DNA from 3 places in the Paenarthrobacter sp. YJN-D genome. Region 3 is predicted to be linked to each of the others. Evidence: riboswitches for the same ligand, from Rfam matches in the RefSeq annotation. Region 3 holds a riboswitch; each other region holds the start of a gene.
What was found. Region 3 has a riboswitch for glycine ahead of cycA (D-serine/D-alanine/glycine transporter). Riboswitches for the same ligand answer to the same signal wherever they lie in the genome.
Positions count from the first base shown of each region.

Region 1: it holds a riboswitch for glycine, as region 3 does, so the genes downstream of both, gcvP (aminomethyl-transferring glycine dehydrogenase) here and cycA (D-serine/D-alanine/glycine transporter) in region 3, are expected to answer to the same signal.
Region 2: it holds a riboswitch for glycine, as region 3 does, so the genes downstream of both, gcvP (aminomethyl-transferring glycine dehydrogenase) here and cycA (D-serine/D-alanine/glycine transporter) in region 3, are expected to answer to the same signal.

Region 1 is NZ_CP053549.1:1,827,978-1,837,402, reverse strand. Features, by position in the region: gene gcvT (glycine cleavage system aminomethyltransferase GcvT) at 1-234, opposite strand, end outside; gene gcvP (aminomethyl-transferring glycine dehydrogenase) at 246-3,092, opposite strand; glycine riboswitch at 3,271-3,368, opposite strand; gene HMI60_RS08695 (TetR/AcrR family transcriptional regulator) at 3,462-4,001, opposite strand; gene HMI60_RS08690 (MFS transporter) at 4,075-5,625, shown strand; gene HMI60_RS08685 (cyclodeaminase/cyclohydrolase family protein) at 5,632-6,291, opposite strand; gene HMI60_RS08680 (amidohydrolase) at 6,394-7,626, shown strand; gene HMI60_RS08675 (hypothetical protein) at 7,713-7,928, opposite strand; gene HMI60_RS08670 (NAD(P)/FAD-dependent oxidoreductase) at 8,022-9,026, opposite strand; gene HMI60_RS08665 (helix-turn-helix domain-containing protein) at 9,129-9,425, shown strand, end outside.
Region 2 is NZ_CP053549.1:4,128,467-4,137,891, reverse strand. Features, by position in the region: gene HMI60_RS19230 (PucR family transcriptional regulator) at 1-1,422, shown strand, start outside; glycine riboswitch at 1,497-1,595, shown strand; gene gcvP (aminomethyl-transferring glycine dehydrogenase) at 1,744-4,590, shown strand; gene gcvT (glycine cleavage system aminomethyltransferase GcvT) at 4,602-5,735, shown strand; gene gcvH (glycine cleavage system protein GcvH) at 5,820-6,203, shown strand; gene glyA (serine hydroxymethyltransferase) at 6,200-7,519, shown strand; gene HMI60_RS19205 (L-serine ammonia-lyase) at 7,794-9,194, shown strand; gene lipA (lipoyl synthase) at 9,216-9,425, shown strand, end outside.
Region 3 is NZ_CP053549.1:1,668,580-1,678,004, forward strand. Features, by position in the region: gene HMI60_RS07945 (prolyl oligopeptidase family protein) at 128-2,410, opposite strand; gene HMI60_RS07950 (FAD/NAD(P)-binding domain-containing protein) at 2,471-4,408, shown strand; glycine riboswitch at 4,484-4,582, shown strand; gene cycA (D-serine/D-alanine/glycine transporter) at 4,729-6,189, shown strand; gene HMI60_RS07960 (ExeM/NucH family extracellular endonuclease) at 6,268-9,425, opposite strand, start outside.

The sequences.
Region 1 (9,425 bases), 160 kb from region 3:
CATGGCCGAGATCTTGCCCACCAGGGCGTAGTCCAGGAAGGCTGCGGCTTCGGGGCCGGTGACCCAGACCTCGCCCATGTGGGAGAGGTCGAACAGGCCGGCTGCGTTGCGGACCGCGTGGTGCTCGGCGAGTTCGGACTCGTACTTGAGGGGCATCTGCCAGCCGCCGAAGTCCGTGAAGGAAGCGCCGGCCTTTTTGTGTTGCTCGTACAGAGCGGTGTAGTTCTCAGACATGTCAGGAGTCCTTAGTTTTCGAAGTCCGTGAGGGGCGGGCAGGAGCACACGAGGTTGCGGTCCCCCGCGGCACCGTCAATGCGGCCAACCGGTGGGAAGTACTTGTCCTGCTTGAGGTGGTGGACCGGGAAGGCGGCCTGCTCACGCGGGTAGTCGCGGTCCCAGGCGGAATTTACGACGGCGGCAGCCGTGTGCGGCGCGTTGCGCAGCGGCGACTTTTCAACAGTGAAGTCGCCGGTGGCCACCTGCTCGATTTCGGCACGGATGGTGATCATGGCTTCGATGAAGCGGTCGATCTCTGCCAGGTCCTCGGATTCGGTGGGTTCCACCATCAAGGTACCCGCAACCGGGAAGGCCAGGGTGGGGGCGTGGAAGCCGAAGTCGATGAGGCGCTTGGCCACGTCCTCAGCGGTGACGCCGGTCTTCGCGGTCAGTTCACGCAGGTCCAGGATGCACTCGTGGGCCACGAGTCCGCCTTCACCCGTGTAAAGCACGGGGAAGTGCTCGTTGAGGCGCGATGCGATGTAGTTCGCGGCCAGCAGCGCGGACTTGGTGGCTTCGGTGAGGCCCTGGCCGCCCATGAGCTTCACGTACGCCCAGGAGATCGGGAGGACACCGGCCGAACCGAAGCGGGAGGCCGAAATCGGGACATCGTTGCCTTCGGTCCAGGATGCCGCGTCACCGGGCATGAAAGGTGCGAGGTGTGCCTTGGCAGCAACCGGGCCAACGCCGGGTCCGCCGCCGCCGTGCGGGATGCAGAAGGTCTTGTGCAGGTTCAGGTGCGAGACGTCGCCGCCGAACTTGCCCGGCTGTGCCAATCCCACAAGTGCGTTGAGGTTGGCGCCGTCGATGTACACCTGGCCGCCGGCCTCGTGGATGGCATCGCAGACTTCGCGGACGTCGGCGTCATACACGCCGTGCGTGGACGGGTAGGTGATCATGATGGCCGAAAGGGCGTCGCGGTGGGCTTCGATCTTGGCCTTCAGGTCAACGTGGTCGATGGTGCCATCAGGAGCGGTGGCCACCACCACGACCTTCATGCCGGCCAGCACTGCCGAGGCAGCGTTCGTGCCGTGCGCGGACGCCGGGATGAGGCAGACGTTGCGCTGCTCGTCGCCATTGGACAGGTGGTAGCCGCGGATGGCCAGCAGGCCCGCGAGCTCGCCCTGGGAACCGGCGTTCGGCTGGATGGAGACTTGGTCGTAGCCGGTGATCTCGGTCAGCTGGGCTTCGAGGTCGCTGATGAGTTCACGCCAGCCCTCGGTCTGGGAATCCGGAGCGAACGGGTGGATCGAAGCGAACTCCGGCCACGAAATGGCTTCCATCTCGGCAGTGGCGTTGAGCTTCATGGTGCAGGAACCGAGCGGGATCATGGTGCGGTCCAGCGCGAGGTCGCGGTCAGAGAGCTTGCGGATGTAGCGCAGGAGCTGGGTTTCGGAGCGGTGGGTGTTGAACACCGGGTGCTGCATGAACTCGCTGGTGCGCTCAACGGAAGCCTCCAGCGCAAAGTCCTCGGCGGCATCGGTGACCGAAGCGCCAAAGACATCGAGCAGGCTGCCGACGATGTCGGACGTAGTCGTCTCATCAACGGAGATGCCAACAGTGTCGGCATCGATGCCGCGCAGGTTGATGCCCTTGGCCTCGGCGGCGGCGACGATCTCTGCTGCCTTGCCCGTGACGCGGACGGTGATGGTGTCGAAGAACGAACCGTGGAGGACCTCGACGCCGGCAGCCTTCAGGGACGCTGCGAGCGTGCGGGCGTGGCTGTGGGCGGTCTCGGCGATCGCCTTCAGGCCTTCAGGGCCGTGGTAGACGGCGTACATCGAAGCGACGATGGCCAGCAGCGCCTGCGCGGTGCAGATGTTGGACGTGGCCTTCTCTCGGCGGATGTGCTGCTCGCGGGTCTGCAGGGCCAGACGGTAGGCGGGGACACCGGCGTCGTCCTTGGAGACGCCCACCAGACGGCCCGGCATGGAACGCTCGAGACCCTTCTGGACGGCCATGTAGGCGGCGTGCGGGCCGCCGAAGAAGAGCGGGACACCCAGGCGCTGGGCGGAACCCACGGCGATGTCAGCGCCCTGCTCACCCGGAGGGGTGATGAGCGTCAGGGAAAGGAGGTCGGCGGCAACGGTGACCAGTGCGCCGCGTTCCTTGGCCTCGGCAATGACGGCGGAGTGGTCGAAGACGCGGCCGGAAACACCGGGCTGCTGAAGGACGACGCCGTTGATGGCACCTTCCGGAAGGCCGGCTGAAAGATCGGCAACCTCAACCTCGAAGCCGAGGGCTTCAGCACGGCCCTTGACGATGGCGATGGTCTGCGGGAGGCAGTCTGCGTCGAGCACAGTCTTGCCGTCCTGCACGGCCTTGTTCTTGTTGGCGCGGCGCATCATGAGGACGGCCTCGGCCACGGCGGTTGCTTCGTCAAGCAGCGAGGCGTTGGCGATAGGCAGGCCAACGAGGTCCTGGACCATGGTCTGGAAATTCAGGAGTGCTTCAAGGCGGCCCTGCGAAATTTCAGGCTGGTACGGGGTGTAAGCGGTGTACCAGGCCGGGGACTCAAGGATGTTGCGGCGGATGACCGGCGGCGTGATGGTGTCGTAGTAGCCCTGGCCGATCATCTGGACCGCGGTCTTGTTCTTGGAGGCGAGCTTGCGCAGCTCGGCCAGGACCTCGACTTCGCTCAGCGCGTTCTGCAAGGTGAGGGCGACGTCCTGGCGGATGTCGTTCGGAACGGCAGTGTCGACCAGCGAGTCAACAGAGTCGTAGCCAACGGACTTGAGCATGGTCTCAACGTCGGCCTGGCGGCGGGCGCCGATATGCCGATCGACGAAGGTGGTGGAGGCAGAACTAACCGTCACGAAGGAACTCCAATACTTGGGCGGCGTTTGGGTACGCCACAGCGGCTCGGGTTCCTCCCCGCTCTGTATTGGACCTGAGAGTTTCCGCGTGTTGTCCGCACAACGAATCGCTTGCACCGTCGGTGAGCACAGCATCCCACGTCAATGGCGTGGAGTGCCTGCTGCTTTCCAGAGTTGCCTCGCCGCGGCGGTGCGTGGGCCTGAGAGATTCCTGGGGAGGGTTTGCTCCTACGGCGCCTGCATCACGTGCCTGCAGGACTCTCCCGCCGCAGATCAAAGGCATGTTCAGTTGTCTGTGGGCGCCACGCTGGGCACGCCACAAGGCTTAATTGTCCTACGTGTAAGGCCCTGCGGCAAATGGATGAGCAGTCACTTCCGCAGGCGGTCCAGGACCCCCAGCAGGATTTCGACGTCGGCCTCCCGGCCGGCGTTGCCGGCCCCCTGCCCGCCCTCGAACATCGCGTTGAAATAAAGGCCGTCGCCCATGTAGCTGACGGCCTTGGCGATCTCCGGTCCTACGTCTTCGGCCAGGACATCAAGCCACTGCTGCTGGATTCCTGCGAAGCGCCGCCGCGTTTCCTCATGGGCTACTTCAGCGAGCCTGGTGGCGGCAACGAAGGCCCTGTCCATGGGGGTGTCGGCCCAGAGGGAGGACCGGATGAAGTAGGCGGCGGAACCGTCCGGCGCGGCCTTCATCTGCTCAATGTCTTCCTGCGCCAACTCGTCCAGGCGTTCCAGCAAGGCGCTGATCAGGGCTTCCTTGTTGGGGAAGTGATACAGGAGCCCGCCCTTGGAGACACCGGCCCTCTTGGCGACGGCATCCAGGGTAGCGGCCCGCTCCCCTACCTCGATCAGGAGGGATTCGTAGGCATCCAGGACGGCGTCCCGGGCAACTGGTTTTCGTGGCATGTGTACATCATTCCCTAAAGAATTGCGGGGGTTGAATTTGTAACTATACCGTCTGGACGGTACAGTAAGAGGCATGTTCTCGCCGTCCTCAACCCAAGCACCCCGTTCCGCCGCCCCCTTGACGGGCCCGGCTGCACCGTGGCGCGACTGGACGGCCTTGGCACTGCTGATGTTCCCGGTGCTGCTGGTGGCCGTCGATAACACCGCGCTCACTTTCGCCCTGCCGGAAATCGCCCGCTCCCTGGACGTGGGCGGCATACAGCTCCTGTGGATCGTTGACGCCTACCCGCTGGTGCTCGCTGCGCTCCTGGTCTCCATGGGCAACCTTGGTGACCGGATCGGACGACGCCGGTTGCTTCTGATCGGCAGCACAGGCTTCGCCGCGGTTTCGGCTGCTACGGCATTCGCTCCGTCCGCGGAGTGGCTTATTGCCGGACGCGCTGCACTCGGCGTCTTCGGCGCCATGCTGATGCCATCAACGTTGTCCTTGATCAGGAACATCTTTATCGACCCCAACCGCCGTCGGCTCGCGATCGCTGTATGGGCTGCCGGATTCTCCGGCGGCGCAGCCCTCGGTCCCATCTTCGGCGGCTGGCTGGTGGAGCACTTCTGGTGGGGCGCCGTCTTCCTGGTAGCAGCATTCCTGCTTCTGCCGCTCCTTGCCTTTGGCCGGATACTCATTCCCGAGTCCAAGGACGCCAACCCCGGCCGGGTGGATGTGTCCAGCATTGTCCTGTCCGTGGTCACCATGGCGCCCTTCGTTTACGGCATCAAGGAATTCGCGGTCCACGGCTTCGGTGCGTCAGCTGCTGCTTTCATGGGCTTTGGCCTGGTGATGGGCATTCTGTTCGTCCGCCGCCAGCAAAGGATCGAAAGCCCCATGCTGGATGTTTCCCTGTTCAAGAACAAGGTATTCAGCACGGCCATCGTGGCGAATGTTTTGTCCTTGTTCTCCATGACGGGGTTCATCTACTTCTTTGCCCAGCACCTGCAACTGGTCGAAGGGCAGTCCCCCATGGAAGCCGGCATCGCCATGATCCCGGCCCTCCTGGCCACCGTCATCGCCGGCCTGCTCGTAGTACCGCTGGTCAAGAAAGTACGGCCCGGATTCGTGGTGGCCGGCGGACTGACTCTGAGCGCCATAGGCTACCTGGTGGCCGTCGTGGGTGACCACGGCAGCGGACCGGTGTTCCTCCTGTCAGCCCTGACGGTCCTGGCCGTCGGCGTGGGTGCAGCGGAGACCATCTCCAACGACCTCATCCTGGCGTCCGTGCCGGCAGACAAATCAGGGGCGGCCTCGGCCATCTCCGAGACCGGTTACGAACTCGGTTCCCTCCTGGGAACAGCCGTGCTCGGTTCAATCCTCACCGCGTCCTACCAGCACAACCTCGTCATTCCCGACGGTGTGCCCACAGAGGCGGCGAGGAAGTCCGGGGAGACTCTGGCAGGTGCGGTTGACGCGGCATCCGGGCTCCCCGCCCAGTTGTCGGAGGCACTGACCACCGCCGCGCGGATAGCCTTCGACTCCGGCGTCCACATCACCGCGGCGATTGGGCTGGTACTGATGGCCGGAGCAGCAGTGATGGCCGCCGTCGTACTGCGCAAGGTTCCCAGAGCGCAATAAGGGAAGCTACACCGCTTCCGTGGGTGCCGCCTTCTTGTCGACGCCGGCAGTCAGTTGGTCGATTCGCTCCAGGGCGTCGCTGAGCCGGCCGACCGTTGTCCACAGCCCGGGCTGCTGCTCCCTGACCTCCTCGAGGGAAGTCCCCGCGGAGGTCAGGGAAGCGAGGTCGAAGCTCACGTTGGTCCTCGCCCCCGCTATGGCGGCCCGCAGCGCACCGAAACCCACCACGACGTCGGCGACGAGGGCCGGGTTCCCGTGGGAAGCGAGCCAGCCGAGGTCTTCAATGGCGTCGATTGCCCGTTCACCCAGGACGGCGGAGGCCTTGGCTGCGTCCACGGAGGCTTGGTGGATGGCTTCTTCGCGTTCCGGTCCGGGGTCGAGGCGGAAAGCAGCCCCGAAGGCGTTGGAGGCAGATGCGTCCTCGTCCGCGAGCCGGAGAGCCGCTTCCCTGAGTTCATGGGCCCTGGCATGGATAGCGGAAAGCTCGTCACGCTGCTGCCCCTCGGCTTCCGTGTACCCGGCCACCATTGACGTCAAGGCAGCCGCAATGGATAGCATCACCCCGGTGCCGGCGCCGCCCCCGGGCGAGCCGCTCGACTCTGCCAGGGCTGCGGTCCAGTCCTCAACCGTGGAGTGCTGCGTGGTGGCGGGTTCGGAATTCGTCATGCCATCAAGTGTGCCGTGACAGCCAGGTTCGCACACACAGGGTTCGCACAAAGCGGATGGATACACTGGCCGGACCGAAGGCGTCGAACGAAGGGTAAACCCATGACCATTGACCTCGAAGAGCTTTACAAGGACCTGCACGCCAACCCGGAGCTGTCCTTCCAGGAGACCAGGACCGCCGGGATCGCAGCCGGGCACCTGGAGAATCTTGGCTTCACCGTCCACCGCAACATCGGCAAGACCGGCGTGGTGGGCATCCTTGAGAACGGAGCCGGGCCGGTCGTCATGCTCCGGGCCGACATGGACGCCCTCCCGGTCAAGGAGTCAACGGGACTGGACTACGCAAGTACTGCCATGGGTGTCGACCCTGACGGAAACGATGTTCCGGTCATGCATGCGTGCGGACACGATGTCCATGTCAGCTGTCTCGTGGGAGCAGCAGAAGCGTTGGCCGGACAACGTGACCGGTGGCAAGGCACACTGATCATCGTGTTCCAGCCCGCCGAGGAATGGGGTGGCGGTGCGCAGGCGATGGTTGGCGACGGCCTCTATGACGTCGTGCCGAAGCCCGATGTAGTGCTCGGACAGCATGTGGCCCCCTTCCCCGCCGGATGGTTCGGCGTCCGGGCCGGCGTCACCATGGCCTCCGCAGACTCCCTCAACATCACCTTGCACGGCCGCGGCGGGCACGGATCGCGCCCGGAAACCACCATTGATCCGGTGGTGATGGCCGCCGCTGCCACCATCCGCCTGCAGGGCATCGTGTCGCGTGAACTCGCCGCCAGCGACTCCGCCGTGGTCACCGTAGGACAGATCCACTCCGGCACCAAGAACAACATCATCCCCGAGACGGCAACCCTCGGCCTCAGTGTCCGCACCTTCAGCGATTCCACCAGGGACAAAATCCTCGGTTCGATTGAGCGCATTGTGCAAGGGGAATCAGCGGCATCCGGCGCTCCCAAGGACCCGGAAATCCATTTCGAAGAGCACTTCCCGCTGACAGTTAACGACGAGTCGGCAGCAGGCAGGATTACAGCGGCCTTCAAGGCCAGGTTCGGCGAGGCACAGGTCATTGACCCCGGGCCCGTATCCGGAAGCGAAGACGTAGGAGCCTTGGCTAAGGGCGCCGACGCGCCGTTGGTGTTTTGGTTCCTCGGCGGCGCCGACCCTGCCCTGTTCCGCGAATGGGCGACGACGGGGCGCCTCCCCGAAGATATTCCCTCGAACCACTCGCCCTACTTCGCGCCCCTGATCCAGCCCACGCTGGCCAAGGGAACGGAAGCATTGGTCACAGCCGCTCTGGAGTACCTCGGTTCAACAGGCGGAAACAACTAGCCTGCGCGTGGACGGGCACACGGGAAAGGCGCCGGCAGACCGGCGCCTTTTTCGTGATCTTCTACTCGTTCCAGTCCAGGCGGGGCCTAGACCTTCTCGTGGATGCGGTCAACCTTCGGTTCGTAAACCACAGGTTCCCTGCGACGGCGTGCCAGGAAAGTCCAGAGTGTCCCTTCCGATGCCTGGCGGGTCTCCGCCGGGGCAACCGGTTCCTTCCTGGCCTCTTCAGTTGTGGTCTCGGGCTTGCGCGCGGAGTCCTTCTTCGTGCGCCGCTCGAAGTCGTCATAGTACGCGTAGCACATACAACCTCCCTTAGTGGCGTTCTTTAATAGTCCTCGCACTCCGGCCGCACGTCGACCACTTTTTTGCAGGGGTTCCGTTTCAGCTTGTGGTGGTCACCGGGCGAGGCTGGACAGCCGCGCAACGTCCACCGCCAACCTGGTTTCCTCCGCCACCAAGTGGGCGTTGATGGCGGCCCCGGCCATGACGCCCGAAGCGGCCGACGCCATGACCTGTCCCATGAGGTCCGCGACGTTGCCCGCAGCCCAGACGCCGGGAACCGCGGTGGCCCCGCCCATGGGATTCACTTCCACGTGGTGCCCTACTCCCATGGGGTGTTCCACCACCGGGACGCCAAGCGACTCCAGCACTCCGGACCTTGCCTCCAGCCTGGTTGCGGTCACTACGGCCTCCACCGGGATGACTGTTCCCGAGGCCAGGACGACGCCCCTCAACGCATCATCCTGGATGGCGAGTGACTCCACCTTGCCTTCCACCACGCTGATCGAGCGTGCAGCCAACTGCTCCCACTCTGCGTCCGTCGGCTCCACCATGTCATTAAGGAACAGCGTGATGTTCGGGCTCCACTGCCTGAAGAGCATCGTCTGGTGCAACGCCATGGGAACAGAGCCCAGTATGCCGATCGCTTTGTTCCGGACCTCCCAGCCGTGGCAGTAGGGGCAATGCAGGACATCACGACCCCACCGCTCCCGGATGCCGTCGATGTCGGGCAGAACATCGGTCAGCCCCGTGGTCACAAGGATCCGGCGGGCCTTCACCGTCCGCCCATCGGCCAATTCAACATCAAAGGAGAGCTCCGCGCCTTCCTCGGCCCCCGCCGTCGAGCGCGCTGCGACGGCGACGCCCGCGATGAAGTCCACCCCGTAGCCGCGTGCTTCTTCCCGCCCCATATCCAACAATTCCCTGGGATCAATGCCGTCCCTGGACAGGAAACCATGGACCCCGGCAGCCGGCGCGTTCCGCGGCTCGCCGGCGTCGATCACCAGGACGGACCGGAGGGCCCTGCCAAGCGTCACGGCGGCACTTAACCCAGCTGCGCCACCTCCGATCACCACAACCTGGTACTCGTCCGCGGTTTCCGTCTTCGTATCTCTGCTCACTGTGCCTCCGTCGACTCGTTGCGGCCTACCGCCGCTCCTACCATCCTTGGTCGATGTCGACAGAAGCGGCAAGAAAAATTGCCACTATGGCAAACTGGGGACATGGCAAAGGATTTCAGCGCAATGCTCGACGCCGTCGGCCCGCGCCTGCGCGCGATGCGGACCCAACGGAACCTGACGCTGGCAGAGGCATCGGAAGGCACGGGGATCTCGGTGAGCACACTGTCCCGCCTGGAGTCGGGCCAGCGCAAACCCACCCTGGAACTGTTGCTGCCGATTGCACGGCTTCACCAAGTACCTCTTGAGGAGTTGATCGACGCCCCGGAAACGGGCGACCCCCGCATCCATCTCAAGCCACACGTCCATCATTGGGGCACCGCGCTGCCCCTCACTCGCCGC
Region 2 (9,425 bases), 1.9 Mb from region 3:
ATGGATAACCGCATCACCTGGGCTCACACCTCGGACCTGCCCCGGCTCTGGGAGTGGGTCACGGGCGGCGAACTCATGATGACCAATGGTCTCTCGATTCCCGCCGACGCAGACGGGCAAGTGGCGCTCGCGGAGGCTCTGATGGACAGCGGTGCCAGCGCCCTGGCCATCGGAGAGAAGATGCACGCGCCGACCCTGACCGCGGAATTCCTGGCGGCGTGCGATCGGCTCCCCTTGCCCCTGGTCAATATTCCGTATCCCTTGCCGTTCATCGCCATCGCCAGGTCGGTTGCGGAGTCCTCGCTGCTCGAAGAGTCGCGTCGGCTCCGGCAGACGGCGCGCGTCTATGATTTGCTCCGCACCGCAGGTGCCTCCGAGGACCATTGGCAGAGCCTCGTTCAGCGGCTGGCGACCGAGTTGGACGCGGACCTGTTCGTCGTGGATCGCCGCTGCCTCCATCCCTGGCACCCCGATGGGAAGGCACTCCCGGAGTTCCTCGCTGATGCCTGGGCGCCGTCGTCGGGGCAGGTGACCCCTGCCGGGAAGAACTTCCAGTGGCACCGAATCCGGGGCAGGCATGTGCTGACCATGGATATTCCCACCCATGCCAATGCGCTCTTGGTGGTGCTGCCCAACAGCGAACCGCACCCGGACGCCGTCGTACTTCTGCACGCCGCAACCGTGCTGGGACTGCAGCTCTCGCGCATCGTCCTGTCGCTGGAAGGCCGGCACCGGGCCGCGGGCGAGTTCTTGCTTCAGGCCTTCGACGGCCGTCTGGGAGCGGCTGAGATGGAAAGCAGGTTGGCGGCCTTCGGGGTCCCGGCAGCTGGGTTTCTGATCGCCTCGATTCAAGCGGACGACGGCGACAGGCTGGCCAACGTGCACATCGAACTGTGGCGGCACGGGGTTGCGTCGGCGTCGTTGAAGCGGAACAACAGGTTCCATGTGGTGGTCCCTGCCGACGTGCCCGACGACGTCCTGGTGCATTGCGCCGGTGTGGATGCCGCGATCGGGATAAGTGCGCCGGCAGCCGTTGCGAATATCCAACGCGCGTTGCAGGAATCCCTCTGGGCGCTTGGTTCCGCCCGGGCCAACAAGCTGGGTTTGGCCCGTTATGCCCAGGGCCCGTCCTGGTTGGGCCTGACCAGTTTCGAGGAAGGGACCGCGTTGGTCCGGCGGCTCCTTGGGCCGATTTTCGACTACGAGCAGAGCCAGGAAGGCGATCTCATTGTCACGTTGCGGACGTATTTGGACTCGCAGCGGTCCTGGCAAAAGACGGCGGCAACCCTGTTCACGCACCGGCAAACCATCATCTACCGGATCCGGAAAATCGGTGAGCTGACGGGCCTGGACATGGGTGAAACCTCCACGGTGGCCCAGCTCTGGTTCGCCCTTCAGATCCACGAGGCCATGCACGGGTAGGGGCCGCTTGCTTGCACTTTTGCGAAACCCCACGCTATGGTGTGAAGCGTGTCACTCGCGTGACGCAACGCTTTTGATCTGCGGCGGGAGAGTCCTGCCGGTACATCCAGTCAGGCGCCGTAGGAGCAAATCCTCCCCAGGAATCTCTCAGGCCCATGTACCGCCGCGGTTAGGCAACTCTGGAAAGCAGTTCGGGTAACCGGGCTCACCGACGGTGCAAGCAGGCAACCATTCCTGCGGAATCTCTCAGGTCCAATACAGAGCGGGGAGGAACCCACATCATCGTGGCGCTCAGTGGGCGCCTGAATCATGGAGTTCCTCTTGACTGTTCAATCAACCCCCACCGCTTTCGCGGACCGGCACATCGGCGCCCGGCGCCAGGCCGATGTTGACACCATGCTCAAGGCCATCGGCTACGACTCTGTCGACGGCCTGGTGGACGTCGCCGTCCCCGATTCCATCCGCCAGGACACGGCCTTGAAACTGCAGGATGCCCTCACCGAGGTGCAGGTCCTCGCCGAACTGCGGAAGCTCGCATCCAAGAACAAGACCGCGGTCCAGATGATCGGCCAGGGCTACTACGACACCGTCACGCCCCCGGTCATCCGCCGCAACATCCTGGAAGCTCCCGCGTGGTACACGGCCTACACGCCGTACCAGCCGGAAATTTCCCAGGGCCGCCTCGAAGCGCTCCTCAACTTCCAGACCATGGTGCAGGATCTCACCGGCCTTCCCGTGGCGAACGCTTCCCTGCTGGATGAAGCCACCGCCGTGGCCGAGGCCGTGCTGCTGATGCGCCGCGCCAACAAGAACAAGACGGCCAAGGATGGCAAGACTGTCCTGGACGCCGACCTCCTTCCGCAGACCATCGCCATCGTGAAGGGCCGCGCTGAGGCGCTGGGCTTCGAGGTGGAGGTCACGGACCTCTCCGCCGGTCTGCCCGACGGCGACATCAACGGCGTCGTCCTCCAGCAGCCCGGTGCTTCGGGCCGGGTTTTCGACCACTCCGCCGTCATTTCCGATGCGAAGGAACGTGGCGCACTGGTCACCGTGGCCGCGGATTTGCTGGCGCTCACCCTCATCACACCCCCGGGCGAACAAGGTGCCGACGTCGCCGTCGGAACTGCGCAGCGCTTCGGTGTTCCGCTGTTCTTCGGCGGCCCGCACGCGGCCTACATGGCCGTGCGTGAAGGCATGGAGCGGACGCTCCCGGGCCGTATCGTCGGCGTCTCCAAGGACAACGCCGGCGTCCCCGCCTACCGCCTCGCGCTGCAGACCCGCGAGCAGCACATCCGCCGCGAAAAGGCCACATCCAACATCTGCACGGCACAGGCCTTGCTCGCCATCGTGGCCTCCATGTACGCGGTCTACCACGGCCCTGAAGGCCTGAAGGCGATCGCCGAAACCGTCCACGGCCACGCCCGCACCCTTGCCACTGCGCTGCAGAAGGCTGGTCGCGAGCTCGTTGCCGACTCCTTCTTCGACACCCTCACGGTCCGCGTCCCCGGCAAGGCAGACAAGGTCATCGCCGCCGCCGAAGCCCGCGGCATCAACCTGCGGATCATCGACGCCGACACCGTGGGGGTTTCGGTTGATGAAACCACGACGCCGGAAGTCCTCTCCGCGGTAGCCGTCGCCTTTGGTGCCGGTCCGGTGGGGGACGCCTCCGGGTTCGAACTGCCCGAATCCGTAGTCCGCACCTCTGATTTCCTGCAGCACCCGGTGTTCAACACGCATCGTTCCGAGACGCAGCTGTTGCGCTATATCCGCAAGCTGTCCGATCGGGACCTCGCGCTGGACCGCACCATGATCCCGCTGGGCTCGTGCACCATGAAGCTCAACGCCACGGCCGAGATGGAAGCCATTTCCTGGCCGGAGTTCGCTTCGATCCACCCGTTCGCTCCGGACCACCAGACGGCTGGTTGGCGCGAACTGATCGAAGACCTGGAAGCCGACCTCACCGAGATCACCGGTTACGACCAGGTCTCCATTCAGCCGAACGCCGGTTCCCAGGGTGAGCTTGCCGGACTCCTGGCGATCCGCGGCTACCACCTGTCCCGTGGTGATGAGCAGCGCAACGTCTGCCTCATCCCGGCCTCGGCCCACGGCACGAACGCTGCCTCCGCGGTGCTGGCCGGCATGAAGGTTGTCGTCGTGGCGACGGCATCCGACGGCACGATCGACCACGACGACCTGAAGGCCAAGATCGAGGCCAACAAGGACGCGCTCTCCTGCATCATGATCACGTACCCGTCCACGCACGGTGTGTATGACGCCGACGTCCGCGAAGTCTGCGATGCGGTCCACGCCGCCGGTGGCCAGGTGTACGTTGACGGCGCCAACCTCAACGCGCTGGTTGGCTTGGCCCAGCCGGGCAAGTTCGGTGGCGATGTCTCGCACCTGAACCTGCACAAGACCTTCTGCATCCCGCACGGCGGTGGCGGTCCGGGCGTTGGCCCGGTCGCAGCCAAGGCACACCTGGCACCGTTCATGCCCGGCGACGCGAACAGTGATTCTGCCGAAGGCGGCGTCGCGATTTCGGCCTCCCGCTACGGTTCCGCCGGCGTCCTGCCGATCTCCTGGGCGTACGTGAAGCTCATGGGCGGCCAGGGTCTGACCGAAGCAACCAAGTCCGCGCTGCTGGCCGCGAACTATGTTGCCTCCAGGTTGGATGAGCACTTCCCGGTGCTCTACACAGGTGAAGGCGGACTTGTGGCTCACGAGTGCATCCTGGACCTCCGCGAGCTGACCGCGAAGACCGGCGTCACGGCCGAGGACGTAGCCAAGCGCCTCATCGACTTCGGATTCCACGCGCCCACGCTGGCCTTCCCTGTGGCGGGAACCTTGATGGTGGAACCCACCGAGTCCGAGGACCTGGCCGAGATCGACCGCTTCATCGAAGCCATGATCGCCATCCGTGCCGAAATCGAGCAGGTGGCCAACGGTGATTTCACTGTTGAGAAGTCGCCGCTGCGCAACGCGCCGCACACGGCTGCCGCCGTCGTCAGTTCCGATTGGGCCCGCGACTACCCGCGTGAGCAGGCCGCTTTCCCGGTCCACCACCTCAAGCAGGACAAGTACTTCCCGCCGGTTGGCCGCATCGACGGTGCCGCGGGCGACCGCAACCTGGTGTGCTCCTGCCCGCCCCTTACGGACTTCGAAAACTAAGGACTCCTGAGATGACTGAGAACTACACAGCCCTGTATGAGCAGCACAAAAAAGCCGGCGCTTCCTTCACGGATTTCGGCGGCTGGCAGATGCCCCTCAAGTACGAGTCCGAACTCGCCGAGCACCACGCGGTCCGCAACGCAGCCGGCCTGTTCGACCTCTCCCATATGGGCGAAGTCTGGGTCACCGGCCCCGAAGCCGCAGCGTTCCTGGACTACGCCCTGGCGGGCAAGCTGTCCGCGATTGCGGTGGGCAAGGCCAAGTACTCGCTGATTTGCAACGCCGACGGCGGCATCATCGACGACCTCATCACGTACCGTCGCGCTGACGATAACTTCCTGGTGGTCCCCAATGCGGGCAACGCCAAGGTGGTTGCGGCGGCACTGAAGGAGCGGTCAGCCGGCTTCGACGTCGTGGTTGACGACGCCTCCGCCGAGACGTCCCTGATTGCCGTGCAGGGCCCAAACGCCGAGGCGATCCTGCTGAAACTGGTACCCGCCGAGCAGCGCTCCTTGGTGACGGAACTGAAGTACTACGCGGCGGTGGAGGTTTCCATCACGTTCGACGGCGGCACCCAGGACTTGCTGTTGGCCCGCACGGGTTACACCGGGGAAGACGGCTTCGAGATCTACATCCCGAACGTTGACGCCCCCGGTCTGTGGGAAGCGCTCTTGGAAGCAGGCGAAGGCCACGGACTCATCCCCGCCGGCCTTGCCGCCCGGGACTCCTTGCGCCTCGAAGCCGGAATGCCCCTCTACGGCAACGAACTCTCCCGCCACGTGAACGCCTACGCCGCAGGTCTGGGCCCGGTAGTTTCCCTGGCCAAGGAAAGCGACTTTGTTGGCAAGGAAGCACTCGCCGCGATCAAGGCTGCCGGCGTGGGATCCACCATCGGCCAGAAGCTCGTGGGCCTCAAGGGCACCGGCCGTCGTGCCGCCCGTGCGCACTACTCCGTTCTCAAGGACGGTTCCCTGATCGGTGAGGTGACCTCGGGCCAGCCAAGCCCGACGCTCGGTTACCCGGTGGCGTTGGCCTATGTCGACGTCGAACATTCAGCGGTTGGCACCATCGTGGACATTGACCTGCGCGGCAAAGCGGAGCCTTTCGAAGTGGTGCCGCTGCCGTTCTACAAGCGCCAAAAATGAGAGTTTTCGTACACATAACGCCCTTATGAGGCCCTTTTGAGGGCATCAACTGTACAAAAACTCGAAGAGAGAGAAGGAATTGGAATGAGCAAGGTAGTAGCTGAACTGAAGTACTCGGCCGAGCATGAGTGGGTTGCCGCTGACGGGGACGGGCCGGTGGGGATCGGGATCTCCGCCGTCGCCGCTGACGCCCTGGGCGATATCGTGTACGTGGACCTTCCCGAGGTTGGTTCCACAGTGACCGCGGGGGAGACCTGCGGCGAGGTGGAGTCCACCAAGTCGGTATCGGATCTGTACTCGCCTGTGACGGGTGAGGTGACCGAGATCAACGACGCCGTTGTCGGAGATCCCGCGCTGATCAACAACGACCCCTACGGCCAGGGCTGGCTGTTCAAGGTCGCCGCCACCGAAGAAGGTCCGCTCATGTCGGCCGAAGAGTACGCAGCAGCCAACGGAGGCGAACTGTGAACCCGGCAGCCGTGACCGAATTCGAGCAGGTTGTGTCGGCGTCGTTGGACGCGCAGCTCTCCGAGCTGGACCCCGAGATCGCCGCGAAGATCGACGACGAACTGGGCCGCCAGCGCGACGGCCTGGAAATGATCGCATCGGAGAACCACACTGCGGTGGCTGTCATGCAGGCGCAGGGCTCAGTGCTGACCAACAAGTACGCCGAGGGCTACCCGGGCAAGCGCTACTACGGCGGCTGCGAACACGTCGACGTCATTGAGCAGCTGGCCATTGACCGCATCAAGGCATTGTTCGGAGCCGAGTACGCGAACGTGCAGCCGCACTCCGGTGCACAGGCGAACGCCTCGGTGATGCACGCGCTGATCAAGCCGGGCGACACCATCATGGGCCTGAACCTTGCCCACGGTGGCCACCTCACGCACGGCATGCGGATCAACTTCTCTGGCAAGCTCTACAACGTGGTCCCGTACGGGGTTCGCGAGGACACCCACACTGTGGACATGGCTGAGGTGGAGCGCCTGGCCCAGGAGCACAAACCGGCACTGATCATGGCCGGCTGGTCCGCGTATGCGCGGCAGCTGGACTTCGCTGAGTTCCGCCGGATCGCTGACTCCGTGGGCGCCTACCTGATGGTGGACATGGCCCACTTCGCCGGCCTGGTGGCTGCCGGCCTGCACCCTTCGCCGGTCCCGCACGCCCACGTCACCACCTCCACCACGCACAAGACCCTCGCCGGTCCGCGCGGCGGAATCATCCTGTCCAACGACGCCGACATCGCCAAGAAGATCAACTCGGCCGTGTTCCCGGGCCAGCAGGGCGGACCGCTGGAGCACGTGATCGCGGGCAAGGCTGTCGCGTTCAAGATTGCCGCTTCGGAGGAGTTCCGTGAGCGCCAGGAACGCGTCCTGGCAGGCTCGCGCATCCTGGCCGAACGCCTGGTCCAGCCCGACGTCGCTGCCAAGGGAATCTCCGTGGTTTCCGGTGGAACAGACGTGCACCTGGTCCTCGTGGATCTGCGCAACTGCGAACTCGATGGCCAGCAGGCCGAGGACCGTCTCGCCGCGATCGACATCACCGTCAACCGCAACGCCGTCCCGTTCGACCCGCGCCCGCCCATGGTCACCTCTGGCCTGCGGATCGGCACCCCTGCGCTGGCAACGCGCGGTTTCGGGGAAGCGGCCTTCCGTGAGGTCGCTGACATCATCGCCGTGGCACTGATCGCCGACGCCGATGCGGACCTTACCGGGTTGCGTCACCGCGTTGAGGCACTCGCTGCCGCGCACCCGCTGTACCCGGGAGTTGCGAACCTCGGGTAGCCACTCGGTTGTGCCGTCCGATTCGTGGGCTCGCTGCGGAATGTGCCGTGCGAACGGCATGTTTCGCAGCGAACCCCCGTTTCCGACGAGGCGCTCCACGGCGTAGGCACATTGATCTCCCGGGTGGGCGGTCGCTTGGGAACGGGCGCCCACATAAAGACCGGGTTGGAGGTCCGCACTGGGACCTCCGGGGGCCGGGCCGCCTTGGCTCGGGATTGGCCCGGCCCCCACATTCTTTGTCTTGTTTCACTCTTCCCTGAAAGGGATCCCGGCTATGGCTGTTGGTGTTTTCGATCTGTTCTCTGTGGGCATTGGTCCGTCGAGTTCCCACACGGTGGGGCCGATGCGGGCCGGGGCGGTGTTTGCCCGTGAGCTGCGTGAGTCCGGTTTGCTTCCTGCCGTGGCCGGGCTCCGTGTTGATCTTTATGGCTCCTTGGCTGCCACGGGCAAGGGGCATGGCACCTTCACGGCTACCTTGCTGGGCCTGGAAGGTTACGAGCCCGAGGAGATCCTGCCGGACGAGGTGGAGGAGCGGCTGGCCTCGATCGCGGAGACAGGCAAGCTCAACCTCGCCGGTGAGGTCCCCTTGCCGTATGCGGTGGAGGATATGGTGTTGCATCCGTTGACGGTGTTGCCGCGGCATACGAACGGGATGAAGTTCGCCGTGGCTGATGCTGAGGGAAACACTGTGCATGAGGCGACGTTCTTTTCGGTTGGTGGTGGGTTCATTGTCCGTGAGGGTGAGGAGGACGCTGCGCGGCAGGAGTTGGAGGAGTCGAAGAAGGAGTTGCCGTTGCCGTTCAGGACGGCGGCGGAGTTGTTGGGCAGGTGTGCGTCCAAGGGGTTGGGGATTTCGGACATCATGTTCATCAATGAGCGGGCGTCGCGGTCGGAGGAGGAGATCCGGGAGGGGCTTTTGCATATCTGGTCGGTGATGGAGGCCTGTGTTGAAACCAGTTTGAAGCGTGAGGGTGTGTTGCCTGGCGGGTTGCGGGTCCGGCGTCGTGCTCCTGATTGGTTGGAGCGGTTGTTGAAGGAGGACAAGGACCGGAATGATCCGAAGTATTGGCAGGAGTGGGTGAACCTGATTGCTTTGGCGGTCAATGAGGAGAACGCTTCTGGTGGTCGGGTGGTGACGGCGCCGACCAATGGTGCTGCGGGGATTATTCCGGCGGTGTTGTATTACGCGTTGAATTACGCTCCGGGCATGGATCAGGCCAGTCAGCAGGACAGGGATGATGTGGTGGTGAAGTTCCTGCTCGCTGCTGGTGCGGTGGGTGTGTTGTATAAGGAGCAGGCGTCGATTTCCGGTGCTGAGGTGGGGTGTCAGGGTGAGGTTGGTTCGGCGTCGTCGATGGCTGCTGCGGGGTTGGCTGAGGTGATGGGTGGTTCTCCGGGTCAGGTGGAGAACGCTGCGGAGATCGCGATGGAGCATAATCTGGGGTTGACGTGTGATCCGATCGGGGGGTTGGTTCAGATTCCGTGTATTGAGCGGAACGCGATCGCGGCGGCGAAGGCGATCAACGCGGCGAAGATGGCGTTGTGGGGGGACGGGACGCACCGGGTTTCCCTGGACGAGGTGATCGTGACGATGCGTGAGACGGGCAAGGACATGTCCGATAAGTACAAGGAAACCGCGATGGGCGGCCTCGCCGTCAACGTCGTCGAATGCTGAAGATCAACGTAAAGGAACCCCATGACACTCGCACCTGAAGGCCGTAAGTTGCTGCGCGTTGAGCAGGGTAATTCTGCGGTACCGGTTGAACGTAAGCCTGAGTGGATCAAGGCCAAGGTCCAGATGGGACCTGAGTTTGTCCAGCTCAAGAACCTGGTGAAGAAGGAAGGCCTGCACACAGTCTGTGAAGAGGCCGGCTGCCCGAACATTTTCGAGTGCTGGGAAGACAAG
Region 3 (9,425 bases):
CCACCAAGGATACGCAGAACCTGCCGTCCAGCGCAAAACACGCCAAAGCCGGGTGTCCGTTTCGATGTCCCGCTGCTATTCGTGCCGTGCGCGTGGCCTTGTGCGCAGGGAACCATCGAAACAGGCGTCAGTTGCTTCCGGCCAGGGAAACCCACAGGAAGTGGTTGCTCCGTGCCTGCAGTGCTGCAGCCTGCCGGTTGTCCGAGGCTCCCGCGTGCCCACCTTCGAGGGCTTCGTGGAACCAGACGTTCGGAATCCCCATGGCCTGCATCCGTGCCGCCATCTTCCGGGCCTGCACCGGCCCCACCCGGTCGTCAGAGGTTGCTGTCCAGATGAAGGTTTCGGGGTACTCCACGCCGTCCCGAAGCAGGTGGTACGGCGAGAAAGTCCGGATGAAATCCCATTGTTCCGGCACATCCGGGTCACCGTACTCGGCAATCCAGGAGTAGCCCGCCGAGAGCTTGGTGTACCGGCGCATGTCCAGGAGGGGCACACCGCAGGAGACAGCGCCAAACAGTTCCGGGTACTGGGTCAGCATGTTGCCCACCAGCAGGCCACCATTGGAGCCGCCCACGCAGCCAAGGCGACGACGACTGGTCACGCCACGCGAGATCAGGTCCTTGGCTACTGCGGCGAAGTCCTCGTAGGCACGGTGACGGTTCTCCTGGAGTGCTGCACGGTGCCACGAGGGGCCATACTCCCCGCCGCCGCGGATGTTGGCAACCACGTACACGCCGCCGCGTGAGTGGGCGGCAGCCCCGTCGTCGGACGCTATGCCCGCAGTACGGCGCTCCAGCCAGGCGCGCCCGATCGTCCCGCTGTACGCCGGGGTACGGGAAACTTCGAACCCGCCGTAGCCGGAGAGCTGGGTGGGGTTCTCCCCGTCCAGTACCAGGTCCTTGGAGGCCACCTGGAAGTACGGAACCTTGGTGCCATCCAAGGAAACCGCGAAGTGCTGCTGGACCTCGTAGGCGGCTTCGTTGAAGAACGACGGCGACCGCTTCACCTCGGTGTGCCGGCTCACCACGCCACCGCTCACCACGCCACCGTCAGCCACGTCACCGTCGGCCGTGTCCTGCGCTGCTGCAGGCGAAAGCGTACCCCGGGTCAAAGTGGTGGGTGTCGTGAAGCCTGTGGCCACCAACCAGAAGTCGTTCCCGGCACCGGAGTCGGAGACGTCCTCATCATCCACGGCGTAGGCATTGACGTCATGCAGGGGAGGGCAGGCGTCCAGGACGGTGGAGGCCCACGAGCCTGAGGCGTCAACAGCCGACGGATCCAGGACCCTGATCTCGGAGGAGACGTCCCGGAGGAGGTTCAGCAGCAGGTAATCCTTGGTCCAGCTCCAGGACTGCAATGACGTGTGCGCATCAGGGGTGAACAGGACCAGCAGCTCAGCCGGGCCAGCCAGGTAGCTTTCGAAATCTGCGGCCAGCAGGGAGCCGGCCGGGTACGTGACCCCCGCTGCTTCCCAGTCGCCCTGGGGTCGGAAAAGCAGCCAATCGCGGTGGACGCTGATGTTGACATCGGTAGGCACGTCAATGGCCACCCACGAGTCGTCGCGCAGCAGCCACGTACTGCGGTTGTAGAAGTCGATGTAGTCAACGGCGAAGGTCCGCTCGAAACCGGGCGTGGAATCGTGCGCCACCATGGCCAGCATGTGGTTCTCCGGAATTTCGAACAGGCGCTCAGCGTCCGCTAGCGACTGCCCGCGGCGAAGCTTGACGCCGGTCCGTGCATAGGAGGACGACGTGGCGGGCAAGCCTTCAGCTGTGCTGGACACGAGAAGGGTGTCGGCATCCAACCAGCTGATGTTGCCTTTGGCTGTGGGAATGTCGAAGCCACCTGCTGCCGGGTCCACGAAGGTTCGCGTTTCGACGTCGAACTCGCGGTGGCGGTCGGCGTCGCCCCCGTCGGGGGAGAGCGAAACCATGGCAAAGCGGTACTCCGCGCCGTCCGAAGGACGGAGGAAACCGGCACCGTGGAACACCCACTCAACACCTTCAGCAGCGGCAAGGGCATCGACGTCGAGCAGTACATCCCACTCGGGATCCTCGGTGAGGTAGCTCTCCCAGGTGGTGCGGCGCCAAAGGCCCTTGGGGTGCTCCTGGTCCTTCCAGAAGTTGTAGTAGAAATCGCCGCGTTTGTTGACCATGGCGATCCGGTCCGTGGAGTCCAGGACTTCCAGGATGCCGGACTCGACCGCCGCGTAATCGGCGTCTTCGAGCAGTTCCTCGGTGCGGGCGTTCTGTTCCCTGACCCAGGCCAACTGCTCTTCGCCGTGGATGTCCTCAAGCCAGGCGTTTTCATCCGTGGGCTCAGGTGCGGACTCCGCCGCGTGGCGCGGTCCGGAGGCCGGCGCGGTGTCATTCCCGGAAAGTGGCGACGGATCAGCTTCTGTGGTGGTCATCGCCCCATCCAAGCAACACACTTCGACGGTAAGCAAGTCACGCAGAAGTTAGGCTGGAGCGTGGCTAAATCCCAAATCAACCGTGTTGCCCTTGTGGGGGCAGGCCCTCGGGGCACCAGTGTCCTCGAACGGTTGCTCGCGAATTGGGCTGCGAAGAGAGCTGAAGGCGCCACCCTGCAGATCCATGTGGTGGATCCGTACCCCGCCGGCTCCGGACACGTGTGGCAGCCGGAACAGTCGCGCCTCTACCTGATGAACACCCAGTCGTTCTATCCCACCCTCATCCCCGAGGATTCCGGATTGGCGGCACCGTTGGCGGGTGGTTCCTTCGACCAGTGGCGCGAGGCCCGGCGTCGCGACGGTGCCGGGCTGAACGACGCCGAAAAGGCAGAGCTGGCCACGCTCGAGTCCCACGACTTCCCCAGCCGTGCGCTGTACGGGCGGTACCTGCGCCAAACCCTGGCCGGGTTGCTGGAGCGGAAGCCCGACGGCGTGGAAGTCACCTTCCATGAAACGCTCGCCGTTGCGGCCCGGCCCGTGGACGGGATGTTCGACGTCGAACTGGCCGACGGCGGCACGCTCACCGTCGATTCGGTGGTGCTGGCTCTGGGGCACATCGAGTCAAGGCTGAATCCGGAGCAGAAATCATTCAAGCGCGCAGCTGACGAGTTGGGCCTGCTGTACTTCCCGCCGGCACCGCCCGCCGACGTTGACTGGCAGGTTGTGCCGGACACTGAGCCGGTTCTTGTCCGCGGCATGGGCTTGAACTTCTTTGATGTGATGGGCCAGCTGACCGAAGGCCGCGGCGGCAAGTTCCTTGAAGCCGGAACTCCCGGTGCCGGGGTGTTGGAGTACCGGGCCTCGGGCCGGGAGCCCAGGATCATCGCCGCGTCACGCAGGGGAACGCCGTACCGGGCGAAGGCCGGTTTGGAGGGCTATTACCCGCGCAGCATCACCATGCGCTACCTGACCGAGGACGCAGTGGACCGGTTCCGGGCCGCAGGCATCCAGCCCGGCTTCGACCATGACCTGTGGCCCTTGCTGCACCGGGACGCGCTGTGGGCCTATTATTCGACGCTGGCCCGGTCCCAGCCGGCCGCGATCAAGGACCCGGCGCAGTTCCTGGCCGACCTCGAAGACGCGCTCCAACCGCATGCCCACACCACGGCAAACTGGGAAAGCGACGTGGAGGTCCTGGTTGAAAAGCATGTGGCGGCATCACGGCGTTTGAACCTGCGCGGGCTCGCGGCGCCGTTGGCGGGCCGGACGTTCGCGTCACGGCGTGACCTGGATGCTGCGATCACCGCGTACCTGGACGACGACGCGCGGCGTTCGGCGCTGGGCGAATCGGACCCCGTGAAGATGGCCATCGGCGCGCTCCACACCGGCCGTGCCATCCTCAAGACCGTTGTAGCCGACGGCGGCATCACCGACGAGTCCTGGCTGGCAGGGCTGCGCGGCTGGTTCGAGTCGTTTGTCGAAGGGTTGGCCAGCGGACCTCCTGCGCTGCGTTCGGAGCAGCTGGCCGCCTTGGCGCGTGCCGGCGTCGTGAGTTTTGTGGGACCGGACCCCAAGTTCAGCGTCGATCGTGGCGCCAAAGTGTTCCGGGCGGCGTCACCCTGGGTCCACGAGGGACCCGCTGAAGCACGCACCCTGATCGAAGCGATGTCACCCGCCAACAGGGTGGGCATCAACATTTCTCCGCTGCTCGAGCAGCTCATGGCCGACGGCCTGGTGCGGACCAAGATCATGATGAGTGTGGAGGGGACGCCCATGCAAACCACCGGCCTGGACGTTGAGCCGCACCCTTACCGTCCCATTGCCGCCAACGGATCCATCACGGAAAACATGTACGTTCTGGGCTTGCAGTTGTCCGCGTCGCAGTGGGGCAATGCCATTGCCGCCGAAGCCCGTCCCCGCTCCGGGCGGGCCTATGCCAGCGGCCAGCGGACCTTGCGCGACGCTGACGAGATCGCCCGCAGCATCCTGGGCCTCTAGCCGTCACAGGCTTGCGTTGCCTGCCAGCCTTCGTTACTGTGTGAGCTGCATCACCCGCAAGGGTGTGCGCGCTTTTGATCTGCGGCGGGAGAGTCCTGCCGGTACATCCCGTCAGGCGCCGTAGGAGCAAACCCTCCCCAGGAATCTCTCAGGCCCATGTACCGCCGCGGCGAGGCAACTCTGGAAAGCAGTCCGGCCACACCGGACTCACCGAAGGTGCAAGCAGGCCCATGCCCGCGGAAACTCTCAGGTCCACGTACAGAGCGGGGAGGAACCCGAATCAATGCGGCACCTTGTGCCGCCTGAACGACGGAGTTCCTTTGACGATTCATCCTTCCGCGAGTGCCGGTTCACCCCATCTCGAACGCCAGCTCAGCAACCGCCACATCCAGCTCATAGCCATCGGTGGAGCGATTGGCACCGGCCTTTTCATGGGCTCGGGAAAGACCATTTCCGCAGCCGGCCCATCCGTCATTTTTGTGTACATGATCATCGGCTTCATGCTGTTCTTCGTCATGCGTGCCATGGGCGAACTGCTCCTCAGCAACCTGAACTACAAGTCCTTCAGCGATTTCGCCGCTGACCTCCTGGGCCCTTGGGCCGGGTTCTTCACCGGCTGGACCTACTGGTTCTGCTGGGTCATTACCGGGATCGCCGACGTGATCGCCATCGCCGGCTATTCCAAGGAATTGTGGCCTTCCCTGCCCTTGTGGGTTCCGGGACTCATCACCATCGGCATTCTCCTGCTCCTGAACCTGGCCACCGTGAAGGCCTTCGGTGAGACGGAGTTCTGGTTCGCGCTCATCAAGATCGTGGCTATCGCTGCGCTCATCATTGTTGGCCTGTTCATGATCTTCAGCGGCTTCGAGTCCGACGCCGGTCCGGCCGGTTTCTCCAACCTGTGGAGCCATGGCGGCTTCTTCCCGAACGAGTTCATGGGCTTCGTGGCCGGTTTCCAGATCGCCGTGTTCGCGTTCGTGGGCATCGAACTGGTGGGCACCACCGCTGCCGAAGCCAAGGACCCGGAGAAGAACCTCCCCAAGGCCATCAACTCGATCCCCATCCGGGTTCTGCTGTTCTACGTCGGTGCCCTCATCATCCTCATGTCCGTCACTCCGTGGACGCAGTTCGCCGCCGGCCACAGCCCGTTTATCGCGATGTTTTCCCTGGCAGGCCTCGGCGCAGCGGCCACCATCGTCAACCTCGTGGTGCTGACATCGGCCATGTCCTCTGCCAACTCCGGCATCTATTCCACGTCCCGCATGGTGTTTGGTCTCGCCCAGGAGGGCGACGCGCCCAAGGTGTTTGGCGCCCTCTCCGGACGCAAAGTACCCCGCAACGCCCTGTTCCTGTCCTGCGTCCTGCTGCTGTCCGGCGTCGTGCTCATGTACGCCGGCCAGGACGTTGGCAAGGCCTTCGACATGGTGACCACAGTGTCCGCGGTGTGCTTCGTGTTCGTTTGGTCGATCATCCTGGCCAGCTACCTTGCCTTCAGGAAGCGCCGGCCACACCTGCACGAGTCGTCAGCGTTCAAGATGCCCGGTGGCGTGGTGATGGTGTGGGTGGTGTTCGCGTTCTTCGCTTTCGTGCTGTGGGCCCTTACCACCCAGCCGGACACCCTGATTGCCTTGCTCGCCACCCCCGTGTGGTTTGTGATTCTGGGGGTCGCGTGGATCATCCTTCGGCGCCGGCCCGCGCACCTGGCACGCTACGCGGCGTTCCAGGCCGAATTGCAGCGGGATGCTGAGAGGACGGCCGAGCCGGAGCCGGCCACCAAGTAGGCTTCCCGAACGCATAAGCAGGGCCCTTCACGCTGGCTGCGTGAAGGGCCCTGCTTATGTTGCTTTTGCCGGGAGTGGTCAGCCCCTCAAGCACTTCTGGTAGTCCAACCAGGCGAAGGCATACCGCAGCCAGCCCGCGATGTCGTACCACTTGGACGGCTTGGTGGGTGGGGTGCACTGGGGCGGTTGCGGTCCGCTGTCCGCCACAGTGATCAGAGCCTTCACCACCGTTCCACTTTCGACGGCGGTCAGCACCAGGGTGCCGGTACCTGCAGCTGCCGCCGCGGGAACCTTGAGGTTCACCGTTGCCGCGCCTGCCGTCACCGGCACGGAACCGAGCGCCACAGCGGCGCCCTTGCTGTCCACGAAGACGGCGTTCAGCGAGGCGTTGGCCGGGCTGCCGATCGACGTCAGGTTCAGCTTGGAAACAGCCAGGGTGATTGGCTCACCGGACTTCACCTGGGCCGCCGTCGAGTTGGCGACGGCAACCGAACGGCGCCCGAAGTCCGGGGACACCGGGTTGTGTTCGCGCAGGTACTTGATCCACGCATCACGGTCCACCAGGCCGGTGTCCTTGGTGTTGCTGCCTTCCTTGAAGACCCGGAAGTTGTCACCGCCGGTTGCCAGGAAGCTGAAGGTGCCGATCCTGTACAGCTTGGCGGGGTCGATCACGGCGCCGTTTACCCAGATGCCGGTGATGCGGTCACCTGCAGGGCGGGCGGCGTCGTAGGTGTAGTTGACGTTCTTGGACAGACCCAGCTGCTGGTACGGGCGGCTGGGAACAGTGCCGTCCGGGTTGGTCTGCCACTGCTGTTCAAGAAGTGTCTTGAACTGCGTGCCGGTCAGGGACGTAGTCCAGAGGTTGTTCACGAACGGCAGCACCGCGTTGGCCTCGGCGTAGGTGATGGTGCCGTCCGGTGCGTAATAGAGCTCGTTGCGCAGGCCGCCGGGATTTACGACGCCGATCTCCGCCGAGCCCAGTTCAGGCGCCTTGAGCGTGTCCACCAGTGAGTCCGCCACCAGGTTTCCCAGCGTGGACTCGCTCGCGCGGTCGTCACGCTTGGGAGCCCCGCCGGCGGGGTCCGGGGTGAAAGCGGTGGTGATATCAGCGGTCACTGCACCCACCGGCTGGTTGCCGATCTCGGCAGCATGGGCAAGGGCCTTGTCCACGATGGTCTTCACTGCCGCCACCCGCGGGTAGCTGGCCACGAGGCTCTCGGCGGTATCGGTCGTCCGGTCCACCACAGCGGCCTTGTAGGCAGTGACGGACTTGCTTGCGGTGTCTACCGTGAGCGTCACGCTGCCCACGTTTTCGCCGTAGTTGCCGGTCTGCACGATCGGCCGGGTCTTGCCTGTGGGCTGGCCGTTGGCGTCCAGGACCGGTGCGTCCCAGGCGTACTCCTTGTGCGTGTGGCCGGTGAAGATGGCAGCGACGTCAGGAGTGGTTTCGTTGACCAGTTTGGCGAACGGTCCGCCTGCTGCGACTTCCTGTTCCAAAGTGGCGCCTTCGGGCGTACCGGAAGCGGCGCCGTCGTGGTTCTCCACAATGATCAGGTCTGCCAGGTTCTCAGCCTTGATTTTTGCCGCCACCCGGTTGATGGCTTCCACGGGGTCCCCAAACTCAAGATCGGCAATTCCGGCCGGAGTTACCAAGGAGGGAACTTCCTGGGTGACGGTGCCGATCACAGCCACGCGCATCCCGTTCATGTCCAGTACCTTGTACTCCGGCAGGACCGGGGTGGTGGTGCCTTTCTGGTAGACGTTCGCACCCAAGTAGGCGAACTTCGCGTTGGTTCCTCCCGCGATGACTCGCTCGTGCAAGTCCTGCCAACCGCCGTCGAACTCGTGGTTGCCCACAGCGGAAGCCTGCAGCTCCAGTGCGTTGAGGACATCGATGGTGGGCTGGTCCTTCGCCACTGACGACGCGAACAAGGAAGCGCCGATGTTGTCACCAGCGGAGATGAACGCCGTTGCGCCCGGTGCTGCAGCGGCACGGAGTTTCTCCACGGTTCCTGCGAAGAGCACGGTGTTGGTGTCGATGCGGCCGTGGAAGTCGTTGATGCCCAGGAACTGCAGGTCAACGGTGGCCGGCGCGTCGGGAGTCAGGTTCAGTCCAACCACCACGGGGTCGTGGTCGCTGGCCCGGAATTCGTCCGCGGCGTAGTAGTTGGTCACGTTGTTGTTATACCTGCTGTATTCCAGCGCGACGGACTCTACGGAGTTGATGTTCCAGATGTCGGTCCCGGTGACTTTTTCCGCAGCCGCCGGGGAAGCGAGGATGTGGTCGAGCGAACCCACCATGCCACCGAACAGGTAGGAGTGTTTGCCGGTGCCGGCCTCAAGGTCGGTGTAGCCGGCGCCCGTCAGGACGCTGATGGGATCTTCCTTGGCGTAGGCGTTGAAGTCACCGATGAGGAAGACCTTGTCCGTGCCCTTGGAAGCCTGCAGGTCCTTGGAGAATGCGAGCAACGATTCGGCCTGCTTGGTGCGGGCGATATTGGAGGCACCCTGGCCCTTGTCGGTATCGTCCGGGGTGGCCGCGGAACCCTTGGACTTGAAGTGGTTCACGATTGCTATGAACTTCTTGTCGTCGGCAGCGCCCACAGGCTTGAACACCTGTGCCAGCGGTTTGCGGGCACTTGCGAAGGCCACGGTGTCGTTGTGGATGATGGACTCGCCCACGGGCTCGGCAGCGGCCTTCTTGTAGATGAACGCGGTGCGGATCATGTCCTCATCGCTCAGCGGGGGAGCGTTGGCCGGAGTCCGCACGTAGTCCCAAACACCCGGAGTCTTGACGTTGAGCGCGTCAACCAGCTTGGACAGGGCATCGTCGCGGTTCTTGCCGAACTGTGCCGAGTTCTCGATCTCTTCAAGGGATATGACGTCCGCGCCGGACTTGGTGATGGCTGCTACGATCTTGGCCTGCTGGCGCTCGAAGTTCTCCGCGTTGGCGGCTCCGCGGGCGTTGCAGCCTTCCTTGACCGTAATCGGGTTGCCCTCGCGGTCGGTGTAGAAGACGCAGCCGCTCAGCTGGTCACCGGTGGTGGGGAAGTAATTGAGCACGTTGAAGGACGCCAGTTTAAGGTTTCCACCAACGTTGGCCGGACCGTCGGGCCGGGTGGAGGTGAACGACGCAGGCTGGACTGAGTCCGCGTTGGCCGGGGTCAGCGCGGCCAGTGGCTGGAATTTCCAGGAGTTGTTGCCGTAGCCCAGGATCACGTCGGTGCGGAAGTGTG